Linked DNA regions of Cupriavidus necator N-1. The main gene of each other region encodes a partner of the protein of the gene in region 2 in a complex. Links are inferred from orthologs where the notes say so. Each region holds a gene or a part of one and is shown on either strand. Other genes may lie near its edges. The genes, in order: holA, dnaN, dinB and CNE_RS11195.

The links.
Region 1: the proteins of dnaN (region 2) and holA are in contact, whole or in part, in a cryo-EM structure (PDB 8GIZ), measured with the Escherichia coli proteins. The link is inferred for Cupriavidus necator N-1 from one-to-one orthologs.
Region 3: the proteins of dnaN (region 2) and dinB are in contact, whole or in part, in a solved structure (PDB 1OK7), measured with the Escherichia coli proteins. The link is inferred for Cupriavidus necator N-1 from one-to-one orthologs.
Region 4: the proteins of dnaN (region 2) and CNE_RS11195 are in contact, whole or in part, in a cryo-EM structure (PDB 8GIZ), measured with the Escherichia coli proteins. The link is inferred for Cupriavidus necator N-1 from one-to-one orthologs.

The regions. Positions count from the first base shown.
Region 1 is NC_015726.1:3,219,199-3,222,217, reverse strand. What follows is about bases 37-2,984. They hold holA (DNA polymerase III subunit delta), read left to right. Parts: upstream 37-955; coding sequence 956-2,014; downstream 2,015-2,984. Other genes in these bases: CNE_RS15095 (glutamate-5-semialdehyde dehydrogenase), read left to right, coding at 2,103-2,984; CNE_RS15105 (LPS-assembly lipoprotein LptE), read left to right, coding at 433-948; leuS (leucine--tRNA ligase), read left to right, coding at 37-398. Outside these bases: more of leuS, read left to right, coding at 1-36; more of CNE_RS15095, read left to right, coding at 2,985-3,019. UniProt on the Escherichia coli protein: Part of the beta sliding clamp loading complex, which hydrolyzes ATP to load the beta clamp onto primed DNA to form the DNA replication pre-initiation complex.
Region 2 is NC_015726.1:1,485-4,340, reverse strand. The notes cover bases 72-2,856. They hold dnaN (DNA polymerase III subunit beta), read right to left. Parts: upstream 2,130-2,856; coding sequence 1,014-2,129; downstream 72-1,013. Other genes in these bases: dnaA (chromosomal replication initiator protein DnaA), read right to left, coding at 2,498-2,856; gyrB (DNA topoisomerase (ATP-hydrolyzing) subunit B), read right to left, coding at 72-784. Also shown: more of gyrB, read right to left, coding at 1-71. UniProt on the Escherichia coli protein: Confers DNA tethering and processivity to DNA polymerases and other proteins. Acts as a clamp, forming a ring around DNA (a reaction catalyzed by the clamp-loading complex) which diffuses in an ATP-independent manner freely and bidirectionally along dsDNA.
Region 3 is NC_015726.1:3,794,754-3,797,734, reverse strand. The notes cover bases 59-2,968. They hold dinB (DNA polymerase IV), read left to right. Parts: upstream 59-928; coding sequence 929-2,008; downstream 2,009-2,968. Other genes in these bases: CNE_RS17785 (DUF2272 domain-containing protein), read right to left, coding at 2,083-2,968; rarD (EamA family transporter RarD), read left to right, coding at 59-875. Outside these bases: more of rarD, read left to right, coding at 1-58; more of CNE_RS17785, read right to left, coding at 2,969-2,981. UniProt on the Escherichia coli protein: Poorly processive, error-prone DNA polymerase involved in translesion repair and untargeted mutagenesis. Copies undamaged DNA at stalled replication forks, which arise in vivo from mismatched or misaligned primer ends.
Region 4 is NC_015726.1:2,379,544-2,382,661, reverse strand. What follows is about bases 66-3,112. They hold CNE_RS11195 (DNA polymerase III subunit gamma/tau), read left to right. Parts: upstream 66-444; coding sequence 445-2,781; downstream 2,782-3,112. Other genes in these bases: CNE_RS11190 (YbaB/EbfC family nucleoid-associated protein), read left to right, coding at 2,851-3,112; CNE_RS11200 (adenosylcobalamin-dependent ribonucleoside-diphosphate reductase), read left to right, coding at 66-324. In the rest of the region: more of CNE_RS11200, read left to right, coding at 1-65; more of CNE_RS11190, read left to right, coding at 3,113-3,118. UniProt on the Escherichia coli protein: Part of the beta sliding clamp loading complex, which hydrolyzes ATP to load the beta clamp onto primed DNA to form the DNA replication pre-initiation complex.

The DNA.
Region 1 (3,019 bases), 3.2 Mb from region 2 along the record:
CCACGATGAAGATGCTGAACGCGCTGGACGACGCCAAGACCGCTTCGCCGGCCGCGCGCCGCGAGTGCTTCGGCATCCTGCTGCGCGTGCTGTACCCGGTGGTGCCGCACGTCACCCACGGCCTGTGGGACCAGCTGGGCTACGCCGCCGAAGCCGGCGACCTGCTCGACGCCCCGTGGCCGCAGGTCGATGAAGCCGCGCTGGTGCGCAGCGAGATCGAACTGGTGCTGCAGATCAACGGCAAGGTGCGCGGCAGCATCACCGTGCCCGCCGACGCCGACCGCGCCGCCATCGAGGCAACCGCCGCCGCCAGCGAGACCGTGGCCAAGTTCGCCGAGGGCAAGGCGCCGAAGAAGATCGTGGTGGTGCCCGGCCGCCTGGTCAACGTGGTGTTGTAAGCTGGTCTCGGAACCTGACAAGGAATCGCCAAGAATGAAGCGACTGAACATGGGGCGCCGCAAGGTGCTCGCGGCAATGCTGGCAGTGCCGGCAACAGGCCTGCTGGCCGGCTGCGGCTTCCACATGCGCGGCAACTCGGATTTCGCCTTCAAGCGGCTCTATATCGGGATTCCGGCCAATTCGCTGATGGGCGCGGACCTGCGCCGCGCCATCCACGGCGGCTCCGACACCCAGGTGGTGGTCGACCAGAAGGAGGCCGACGCGCTGCTGGACGTGCTGCAGGACACCCGCACCAAGTCGATCTTGTCGATCACCACCACCGGCGTGGTGCGCGAATACCGCCTGACACAGCGCTTCACCTTCCGCCTGCGCGACGCCGCCGGCAAGGAACTGATCCCGCCGTCGCAGCTGGTGCTGACGCGCGACCTGACCTACAACGAAGCCAACACGCTGGCCAAGGACTACGAAGAGCAGCAGCTGTACCGCGACATGCAACGCGATATCGTGCAGCAGCTGATGCGCCGGCTGGCCGCCGTCAAGGCCATCTGATCACGGCATGCAGCTCAAGCTCGACGGGCTCGACGCACACCTGCGGCAGGCGAAGGCCAAGGGCCTGGCGCCGCTGTACGTGGTGCACGGCGACGAACACCTGCTGGTGCTGGAGGCCGTCGACCGCCTGCGCGCCGCGGCGCGCGAAGCCGGCTTCTCCGAGCGCGACGTGCTGGTGGCCGAGCGCGGCTTCCACTGGGGCCAGCTGGTCGAGGCGCAGCAGTCGATGTCGCTATTCGGCGACCGCAAGATCGTTGAACTCCGCATCCCGTCGGGCAAGCCCGGCAAGGACGGCGGCGAGGCGCTGCGCGCCGTGGCCGCCCAGCCGTCGCCCGACGTGGTGCTGCTGGTGACGCTGCCGCGGCTGGATTTTGCCGCGTCCAAGTCGGCCTGGTTCCAGGCGCTGGAAGGCGCCGGCGTGTCGATCAAGGTCGACTCCGTGGACCGCACCCGGCTGCCGGCCTGGGTCGGCGAGCGGCTATCGCTGCAGCAGCAGCGCGTCGAGGGCGGCGAGCCTGGCCGGCGTTCGCTGCAGTTTATCGCCGACAAGGTCGAGGGCAACCTGCTGGCGGCGCACCAGGAAATCCAGAAGCTGGGGCTGTTGTACCCGCCCGGCGAACTCACCTTCGACCAGGTGCACGATGCGGTACTGAACGTGGCCCGCTACGACGTCTTCAAGCTGTCTGAATCGATGCTTTCTGGCGACGTGCCGCGGCTGGTGCGCATGCTCGAAGGGCTGCGCGGCGAGGGCGAGGCCACAGTGCTGGTGCTGTGGGCGCTGACCGAGGAAATTCGCGTATTATCCAAGGTCCGGCAAGGGCTGGCGGCCGGCAAGCCGGCGGGCGTGCTGATGCGCGAGCTGCGCGTCTGGGGCCCGCGCGAGCGGCTGGTGCCGCAGGCCGCGCAGCGCCTGGCGCAGCCAAGGCTGGACGCGGCGCTGGCGCTGGCGGCGCGGCTGGACCGCCAGGTCAAGGGCCTGTCGGACCTGCCGCCACCGGGCGGCAGCCCGCTGCCGGCGGAACCATGGGACGGGCTGCAGCAGCTTGCCCTGATGATCGCGCGCTGAACGCGCAACTCCACAGGTTTGCTTCCCCCGCCGCGTGCGGCGGGGGGACGGAAAACACACTGACGGCCACCACCCCAGGGCCACTGACATGAACGAGCTCGACCTCAACCAATACATGGACCGCGTCGGCCGCCAGGCCCGCGCCGCGTCGCGCGCCATGGCGCGTGCCTCCACGGCCGACAAGAACCGCGCGCTGCTGACCATCGCCGCTGCCATCCGCCGCGATGCCGACAAGCTCAAGGCGGTCAACGCGCGTGACGTTGAACGCGCCCGCGCCAACGGCCAGGACGCCGCCTTTATCGATCGCCTGACGCTGTCGGACAAGGCCATCGCCACCATGGCCGCGGGCCTGGAGCAGATCGCCGCCCTGGCCGACCCGATCGGCGAGATCTCGAACATGAAGTTCCGCCCGACCGGCATCCAGGTCGGCCAGATGCGCGTGCCGCTGGGCGTGATCGGCATCATCTACGAGTCGCGCCCGAACGTGACCATCGACGCCGCGGCGCTGTGCCTGAAGTCGGGCAACGCCACCATCCTGCGCGGCGGTTCCGAAGCAATCGAATCCAACACCGCGCTGGCGGCGCTGGTGGCCGAGGGCCTGTCCGCGGCCGGGCTGCCGTCCGAGGCGGTGCAGGTGATCGAGACTACTGACCGCGCTGCCGTGGGCCGGCTGATCACGATGACCGAATACGTCGACGTGATCGTGCCGCGCGGCGGCAAGAGCCTGATCGCGCGGCTGATGGAAGAAGCGCGCGTGCCGATGATCAAGCACCTGGACGGCATCTGCCACGTCTATATCGACGCCGCTGCCGACCTGGACAAGGCCGTGCGCGTCTGCGACAACGCCAAGACGCAGCGCTATGCGCCGTGCAACACCATGGAGACGCTGCTGGTGTCGCAGGACATCGCCGCCGCCGCGCTGCCGCCGCTGTGCCGCATCTACCAGGAGAAGGGCGTCGAACTGCGCGTGTGCCCGGCCACCCGCGCCACGCTGGAAGCGGCGGG
Region 2 (2,856 bases):
TCTTGGAGCGGTTGATGTACTCGACAAAACCCTTCACGCCGCCGGAGAAGGCAAAGTCTTCCTCCTTGCCGGTGCGCTGGTCGACCAGCTTGATGTGCACGCCGTTGTTCAGGAACGAGAGCTCGCGGATGCGCTTGGAGAGGATCTCGTAGTGGAACTCGACGTTGGTGAAGATTTCTTCGTCGGCCAGGAAGTGCACTTCGGTGCCGCGCTTGTCGGTGGCGCCGATGATCTTCATCGGCGAGACTTCAACGGGCTGGCCGTCGGGGCCGGTCACGGTCTCGACGATGCGGTTCTGTACGTCGCCCTTGGCGAATTCGATCAGGTGGACCTGGCCGTCGCGGCGCACGGTCAGGCGCAGCCACTTGGACAGGGCGTTCACGCAGGACACGCCCACGCCGTGCAGGCCCCCGGACACCTTGTAGCTGTTCTGGTTGAACTTGCCGCCGGCGTGCAGCTCGGTCATGGCGATTTCCGCCGCGCTGCGCTTGGGTTCGTGCTTGTCGTCGAACTTGACCAGGGGCGGGATGCCGCGGCCGTTGTCGACGATGGAGATCGAGTTGTCGCTGTGGATGGTGACCTGGATCTCGGTGCAGTAGCCGGCCAGCGCTTCGTCGATGGAGTTGTCCAGCACCTCGAAGACAAGGTGGTGCAGGCCGGTGCCGTCGGAGGTATCACCGATATACATGCCCGGGCGCTTGCGTACCGCCTCCAGGCCTTCCAGAATCTGGATCGAAGAGGCTCCGTAGGTGTTTTCCTGCTGCGGGTTCTGCTGTTCGGTCATGTCTTTCTACTCACGGCAATGGCGGAATTCGGGCCGGGCCGGCATAGCGGCGGGGCGCGAAAGGGTCCGCATGGCGGGTTACTAAAAACGGCAAAAGGGGCGGATCGTCGTTTCGATCCTGCCCCCGCTGCGGGATGGTCATCCCCAGGACGTCCCGGCCTGGGCCAGGTGTCGTTGCGTGCCGTTTGCTGCTCCGGTTCTTGTCTGGTCTGGTCCTGTTACCGGATCATCAGATGCGCATCGGCATGACGACGTACTTGAAGTTGTCGTCTTCCGGCACGGTAATCAGCGCACTCGAATTCGAGTCGCCGAGGCTGACCTGCACCTGCTCGCTCTTCAGGTTGGCAAGCACGTCAAGCAGGTAGGTCACGTTGAAGCCGATATCGAGCGCGTCGCCCGAGTAATCGAGTTCCAGCTCTTCCTGCGCCTCTTCCTGGTCGGCGTTGGTGGAGCTGATCTTGAGCATGTGCGTGTCGAGGATGCAGCGCACGCCCTTGAATTTGTCGGTCGTCAGGATCGCGGTGCGTTGCAGCGCCTGCTGCAGCCGCACGCGGTCGATGGCGAAGGCATTCTTGTAGCCCTTGGGAATCACGCGCTGGAAGTCGGGGAACTTGCCTTCAACCAGCTTGGAGATCAGTTCGATATTGGCGAACGTGAACTTGACCTGGTTGGCGGCCAGCTGCACCTGCACCGGATCGTCGTTGTCTTCCAGCAGGCGCTGCAGTTCCAGGATGGTCTTGCGCGGGATGATGACTTCCTGGCGCGCGCCCACGCCGACGGCTTCGGTTTCCAGCTCAACGCCGCAGTAGGCCAGGCGGTGGCCGTCGGTGGCGACTGCCATGACCTTCTTGCCTTCGACCACCAGCAGCATGCCGTTCAGGTAGTAGCGGATGTCCTGCTGCGCCATGGCGAAGTGGACCATCGCCAGCAGGTGCTTGAAGGTCTTCTGCGGCAGGCTGACGCTGGCGTTGAATTCGCTGGCTTCGGCAACGGTCGGGAATTCCTCTGCGGCCAGCGTCTGCAGTGCGAAGCGGCTCTTGCCGGATTGCACGGTCATGCGCTTGTCGTTGAGCGACAGGGCCACGTCGCCGTCAGGCATGGCGCGCAGGATGTCCAGCAGCTTGCGCGCGGCCACGGTGGTGGCAATGCTGTCGCTGCCAACGCCGCATTCGGCGTGCGTGGTGATCTGGATCTCGATGTCGGTCGAGAGGAAGGAAACGTTGGACCCGGACTTGCGAATCAGCAGATTGGCCAGGATCGGGAGGGTGTGGCGGCGCTCCACGATGCCGCTCACGATTTGCAGCGGACGCAGCAGGTTGTCTCGCGAGGTTTTGACCAATTGCATTGAATTTATCCTTCGTCGTTTGTAATCGGCGACCGCAGAACGCAAACAACTCCAAATTCACTTAGGAATCAAGGAGTTAATGTGCCATTGTACCAAGGATAAGCCGCTGCGGTGAAGCGGGGCGGGACCGGCCGGCGGGCCAGCTGTGCCCAAAAAGCCACGCTGGCGCAAACCGCACTTGCCATCCCGTCCCGACTCACCGCAAAGCCTTATCAGTGGCCATTTTCCGGACACTTGCCCCGGCGACGCTGACGTTAATTCCCCAGGCGCCACGGGATGTCCGTGGCGCGCACCCTACAGTATGCCAGCCCCGAGGGGCCGACCCTTCAAAACGCCTTCCCGGGGGTACCCCGGGCATCGGCCATGCATCAGCCCTTGAGCGTTTGCTCCAGCACGTGCAGCTCGTGGTTCAGCTGCGCGTCCTTGCTGCGTTCGTCGGCGATCTTGCGCACGGCGTGCAGCACGGTGGTGTGGTCGCGGCCGCCAAAGAGCTCGCCGATTTCGGGCAGGCTCTTCTGCGTCAGCTCCTTGGCCAGGTACATCGCAATCTGGCGCGGCCGTGCAATATTGGCAGGCCGCTTTTTCGAGTACATGTCAGCGACCTTGATGTTGTAGAAATCCGCGCAGGTCTTCTGGATGTTCTCCACGGAGATCTGGCGGTTCTGCACGGTCAGCAGATCCTTGAGCGCTTCGCGCGTCACTTCGATGGTGATGTCCTTGCCGTGGA
Region 3 (2,981 bases), 3.8 Mb from region 2 along the record:
CCTACGTCATCTGGGGGCTGCTCCCGCTCTATATCAAATCGCTGCCCGGTATTGCGCCGCTGGAGATCCTGCTGCACCGGATGGTGTGGTCGCTGGTATTCCTGGGCCTGATCCTGACGTGGCGGCACCAGTGGGCGTGGCTCGGCCGGGTGCTCAAGGACCGGCGCCTGCTGCTCTCGTTCACCGCCAGCGCGGCGCTGCTGTGCGCCAACTGGTTCCTCTATATCTGGGCGGTGTCGGCTAACCGCGTGGTCGATGCCAGCCTGGGTTACTTCATCAACCCGCTGTTCAGCGTGCTGCTGGGCGTGGTGTTCCTGCACGAGCGGCTGCGCCTGGTGCAATGGCTGGCGATCGCGGTCGCCGCGGCCGGGGTGGCCTGGCTGACGGTGGCGGCAGGCCAGTTGCCGTGGATCGCCCTGGGGCTGGCGGCCAGCTTCGGCGGCTATGGCCTGCTGCGCAAGACCGGTGCGCTGGGTGCGCTGGAAGGGCTGTCGCTGGAGACGCTTTTGCTGTTCCCGCTGGCCGCGGCGGCGCTGGCCTGGCTGTTCGCCACCGGCCAGGACAGCTTCACCCACGCAGCGCCGGGTACGCAGTGGCTGCTGCTGCTGGCCGGGCCGGTGACGGCGGTGCCGCTGCTGTTCTTTGCCGCCGGCGCGCGGCGCATTCCGCTGTCACTGCTGGGCCTGCTGCAGTACACCGGGCCGACGCTGCAGCTGCTGCTGGGCGTATGGCTGTGGAACGAACCGTTCCCGGTGCAGAAGCAGGTCGGCTACGCACTGATCTGGCTGTCGCTGGCCTTGTATGCGGCCGAGGGGCTATGGATGAATACGCGGCAGAAGCCCGCAGCCATCCAATCCATCAATGAAGCCAACTGAAAATCAAACGATTTCATTCATCGCACGGATAACCGATACGGTGCCTGGCCACCATGTCTGCCCCGCCTGATGCCACGCCCGCGGTCCAGCGCAAGATCATTCATTGCGACTGCGACTGTTTCTATGCCTCGGTCGAGATGCGCGACGAGCCGTCGCTGCGCGGCCGCCCGATGGCCGTGGGCGGCTCGCCCGACCGGCGCGGGGTGATTGCCACCTGCAACTATGAAGCGCGCGCCTTTGGCGTGCGTTCGGCGATGCCATCGGCACAGGCGCTCAAGCGTTGCCCGGACCTGCTGATCGTGCGCCCGGCAATGGACAAGTACCGCGAGGTCTCGCGCCAGATCTTCGCGATCTATCGCGAATACACCGCGCTGGTCGAACCGCTGTCGCTGGACGAGGCCTACCTGGACGTGAGCCTGTGCACCCGCCACGCCGGCAGCGCCACCCGCATCGCCGAGGAAATCCGCCAGCGTGTGCGCGATGAAGTGGGCGTGACGGTATCGGCCGGGGTGGGGCCGAGCAAGTTCGTGGCCAAGATCGCCAGCGACTGGAACAAGCCCGACGGGTTGTTCGTGGTCAAGCCGGCGGCGGTCGATGGCTTTGTCGCCGCGCTGCCGGTGGAGCGCATCCACGGCGTGGGCAAGGTCACCGCGGCCAAGCTGCGGCGCCTGGGTGCCGAGACCTGCGGCGACCTGCGGCCGTGGTCGCCGGACCGGCTGCACCGCGAGTTCGGTGTCTTCGGGGCGCGGCTCTACAAGCTGTGCCGCGGCGTCGACGAGCGCGAGGTCACGCCCGAGCGCGAGCGCAAGTCGATCAGCGTGGAAGAGACCTATGCCGACGACCTGCCCGACCTGCAGGCCTGCATGGCCGAGCTGGAACCGCTCGTCGCCATGCTCGAAGCCCGCATTGACCGGGCTCAGGCACATGACACCATCGACAAGCTGACCGTGAAGCTGCGCTTCTCTGACTTCCGCCAGACCACGGTGGAATGCCGCGGCCACGCGCCGGACCGCGCCGTCTACGCGCGCCTGCTGGCCGAGGGCCATGCGCGCCGGGGCTTGCCGGTGCGGCTGCTGGGGGTGGGGGTAGGGACCAGCGACCGGGATACGTCGCAGTTGGAACTGTTCGACTGAGCGCAGGATTATTCCGGCGAATAATCAGACCACATGAAATCGTGATGCCTTAATAAATGGCATCAATAAACCAGCTATTGCAGGTCGTTGCGCATCACCAGCAGCCACGGCATATGCGAATTGGTGACGCCGTCGAGCCGGCCCGAATCGCCCAGCTCGATCTCCTCCATCGACACCGACTGCTGGACATTGCCGCCGATGGCACGCACCACGCGCGTGGCCGGATCCACGCCGACCACGATGTCGCAGTGCATGGGCGTGGTGCCGAAGCCTATTTCGGCGATGTCCTCGAGATAGCGGTCACGCCCGCGCCCGGCGCAGATGATGTCGCCGGGCCGGGGCATGGCGGGGACGGGCTCGATATGGAAGGCCGGCCTGGGCAGGATGCCGTCGCGGGCATCGACCACGTACATCGAGTGCGACTGCCCGGTCAGGAACTGGCGCTCGTCCAGCCCCGCCTTGCGCAGCACCCATGAGATAAACACCGCCGACCAGGCCCAGGACCCCCGCGTCACCTGCCGGCAACTGGGCGCTTCACCGACGATGCCCCAGTAGCGGCGCGCCAGCGAGCAGCCCAGGGGCGTGGCTTCCATGCCGGTGCCGTCCGGAAAGGACAGGCAGCTGGCGGCGGGTGGCGGATTGCCGTTGGTTTTGGATTCGGTGTCGGTGGTGGCGGCAGCGGGTGCCCCGGCTGCCTCTGCGGGGGACGCTGGCTGGGCCTCCAGGATCCCTGGCAGTGGCGCAGGCAGCTCCGGTGCGGGCACCGGGCTGTAGGTGACGCAGGACGTGTCGTCCCGGCCCAGCCGCACCACCTGCCCGCCCCAGCGGGCCCATTCCTGCGTGGCGATTTCGACGATGCGTTCACGCGGCGTGGCGCCCGGGCGCGTCTCCGGCCTTTCGGTGTCGGGCAGGGCGCGCGCCTGCGGCCGCACCGGCTCGCTGACGGTGGTGCAGGCAGTCAGCAATGCCAGCG
Region 4 (3,118 bases), 2.4 Mb from region 2 along the record:
GACGGCACCGAGGTGCCGCGCTTCCATGACTCCGAAGTGGCCGCGCTCAGCTACGCGCTGCAGCGCATCCTGATCAAGCGCGGCTTCCTGGATGCCGAGGGCGGCCAGGTGCCGGTAGCGGCGCTGGCCGCCAGGCTGGCCCAGCGCGAGGCTGGGGGGCAGGCGCTGGATGCCGGGGCCGATCTCGCCAGCCAGGCCCGGGCCCCCGGCACCCCCGGTGTCGGCACCGGCAAGCCGTGCCCGGAGTGTGGCGCGCACGCCCTGCACAAGGTCGACGGCTGCGCCAAATGCGCCAATTGCGGCTACGTGGGCGAGTGCGGCTGAGCCCCGCCGCGGGCGGGTTGCGGCCACCGGAGCCGGCCCGCGCGGCGCGTGGCGAATAAAGACCGCGAGGTCGGGGCGGCGGCGGCCGGAGGGGGGCCGCCTTTTGCTACAATCGCCGCCATGAGTTATCAAGTTCTAGCGCGCAAATGGCGCCCCAGGGATTTCACCACGCTGGTCGGCCAGGAGCACGTGGTCCGCGCGCTCACGCACGCGCTGGAACAGCAGCGGCTGCACCATGCCTACCTGTTCACCGGCACGCGCGGGGTCGGCAAGACCACGCTGTCGCGGATCCTGGCCAAGGCCCTGAACTGCATCGGCCCTGACGGCAACGGCGGCATCACCGCCCAGCCGTGCGGGCAGTGCAAGGCCTGCCAGGAGATCGACAGCGGCCGCTTCGTCGACTACATCGAGATGGACGCCGCCTCCAACCGCGGCGTCGACGAGATGGCGCAGTTGCTGGACAAGGCGGTCTACGCCCCGACCTCCGGGCGCTTCAAGGTCTACATGATCGACGAAGTGCACATGCTGACCAACCACGCCTTCAACGCCATGCTGAAGACGCTGGAGGAGCCACCCGGGCACGTCAAGTTCATCCTCGCCACCACCGATCCGCAGAAGATCCCGGTCACGGTGCTGTCGCGCTGCCTGCAGTTCAACCTCAAGCAGATGCCGCCGGGGCATATCGTCTCGCACCTGGACCATATCCTGGCGCAGGAAGGCATTGCCCACGACGGCAACGCGCTGCGGCTACTGGCCCAGGCCGCGCACGGCTCGATGCGCGACGCGCTGTCGCTGACCGACCAAGCCATCGCCTACAGCGCGGGCCAGGTGTCGGAAGACGCGGTGCGCGGCATGCTGGGCGCGATCGACCAGGGCTACCTGGTGCAGCTGCTCGATGCGCTGGCCGCCGAGGACGGCGCCGCCATGCTGGCGATTGCCGATGCCATGGCCGACCGCAGCCTGTCGTTTGCCGGCGCGCTGCAGGACCTGGGCTCGCTGCTGCACAAGGTGGCGCTGGCGCAGGCCGTGCCGGCCTCGGTGCAGGACGAATGGCCCGAAGCCGATGAGGTGCGGCGCCTGGCCGGCGTGTTCGACGCGCAGGAAGTGCAGCTGTTCTACCAGATCGCCAACCTCGGCCGCAGCGAGCTGGCGCTCGCGCCGGACGAGTACGCCGGCTTCACCATGACGCTGCTGCGCATGCTGGCGTTCCGGCCGTCGTCTGAACCCGCCACGACGCAAGGGCAGGGCGGTGGTGCCGCGCCTGCGCGTCAGCGCGGCGCTGCCGTGCTTGAGACCGCCCCGCCCGTTGATACCCGCTATGCGGCGGCTGGTGCCAACGCCGCCGCGCAGGCAAATGCCGGTACTGCGGCGGCGCCTGTCCCTGCCCCTGTGCCCGCACGGGCGGTACTGCCTGCGCCCATGGCCGAAGCTGCGGCAGCGCCTGCCGCAGTTGCTGCATCCCCTGAAGCAGCGCCAGCGCGCCCGGCCGCAGCCGCCGGCAACGGGGCCATGTCGCCCGCCGCCGCCGCGCTGGCCGCTGCCCGCCAGGGTTCCGCTGCTCGTGGTGGCGGCCGCAAGGCGCCGCCGCCGGCCATGCCGCCAGCGCCGGCTGCCGCGCAGCGCCCGCCGGCCCAACCCTTGCGCGCGCCCGGCGCCGCAGCCGTAAGCCGCCCGCCGGCACCGGTTGCGAAGGCGCCCATGCAGCCGCCAGTCCAGTCTCCGGCAGCGCCGGCACGGCCCGCCGCGCAGCCCGCGGCGCGCCAGGCGGAGCCGGAATCCGTGCCGCCCTGGGAGTTGGCGGGTGGCAGCGACGTGCCGCCGTGGGAAGAGCTGCCGCCTGACCTGCCGGTCATAGGCCCCTATGACAGCGATCCTGGCTACCGCGACAGCGGTTTCAACGAACCGGCACCGCCTGCCGCCGCGCCGCGCAACGGCCCGGCCCGGCCGGGCCGGGCACCCGCGCGCGAGGCCGAGCCGGCGCGCGAGGCCGCTCCCGTGCCGTCAGCCACGGCGCCGGCAGAGTCCGCCAAATTCGTCGCCCCGCGACCGCCTGCGGCGGGCGAGGATGGCACCCCGCCGGCCTTCACCGGCGAATGGCCGGTGCTGGCCGCTGGCCTGCCCTTGAAGGGCCTGGCACAGCAGCTGGCCTACCAGAGCGAACTGACCCAGGTGGTCGGGCGCACCTTCCACCTGCGCATCCCGGTCGCGGCCCTGGGCGAGAACGGCGTGTCCGAGCGGCTGCAGCAGGCGCTGTGCGACCACTTTGGCGTGCCGGTGCGCGTGGTCTGCGAGGTGGGCGGGGTTTCCATCACCGCGGCGGCCGCCGATGCCGAGGCGCGCGCCGAGCGCCAGCGCCAGGCCGAGGCAGTGATCGAGGCCGATCCCTTTGTACAGGGCCTGCTGCGCGATTTTGGCGGCCAGATCGTGCCGGGCTCGATCCAGCCGCGCGCCGCCTGATCCGCGGCCTGCGTTTGCTTTACCGAACTACTTTGCCGAATTTCTTACCGAATCCAGGAGCATTCCATCATGATGAAAGGTCAACTCGCCGGGCTGATGAAGCAAGCCCAGCAGATGCAGGAAAACATGAAGAAGATGCAGGAGCAGCTGGCCCTGATCGAGGTCGAGGGCCAGTCCGGCGCCGGTCTCGTCAAGGTGGTCATGACCTGCAAGAACGACGTCAAGCGCGTCACCATCGACCCTAGCCTGCTGGCCGAGGGCGAAGACAAGGACCTGCTGGAAGACCTGGTCGCCGCCGCCTTCAATGACGCCGTGCGCAAGGCCGAAGCCACCTCGC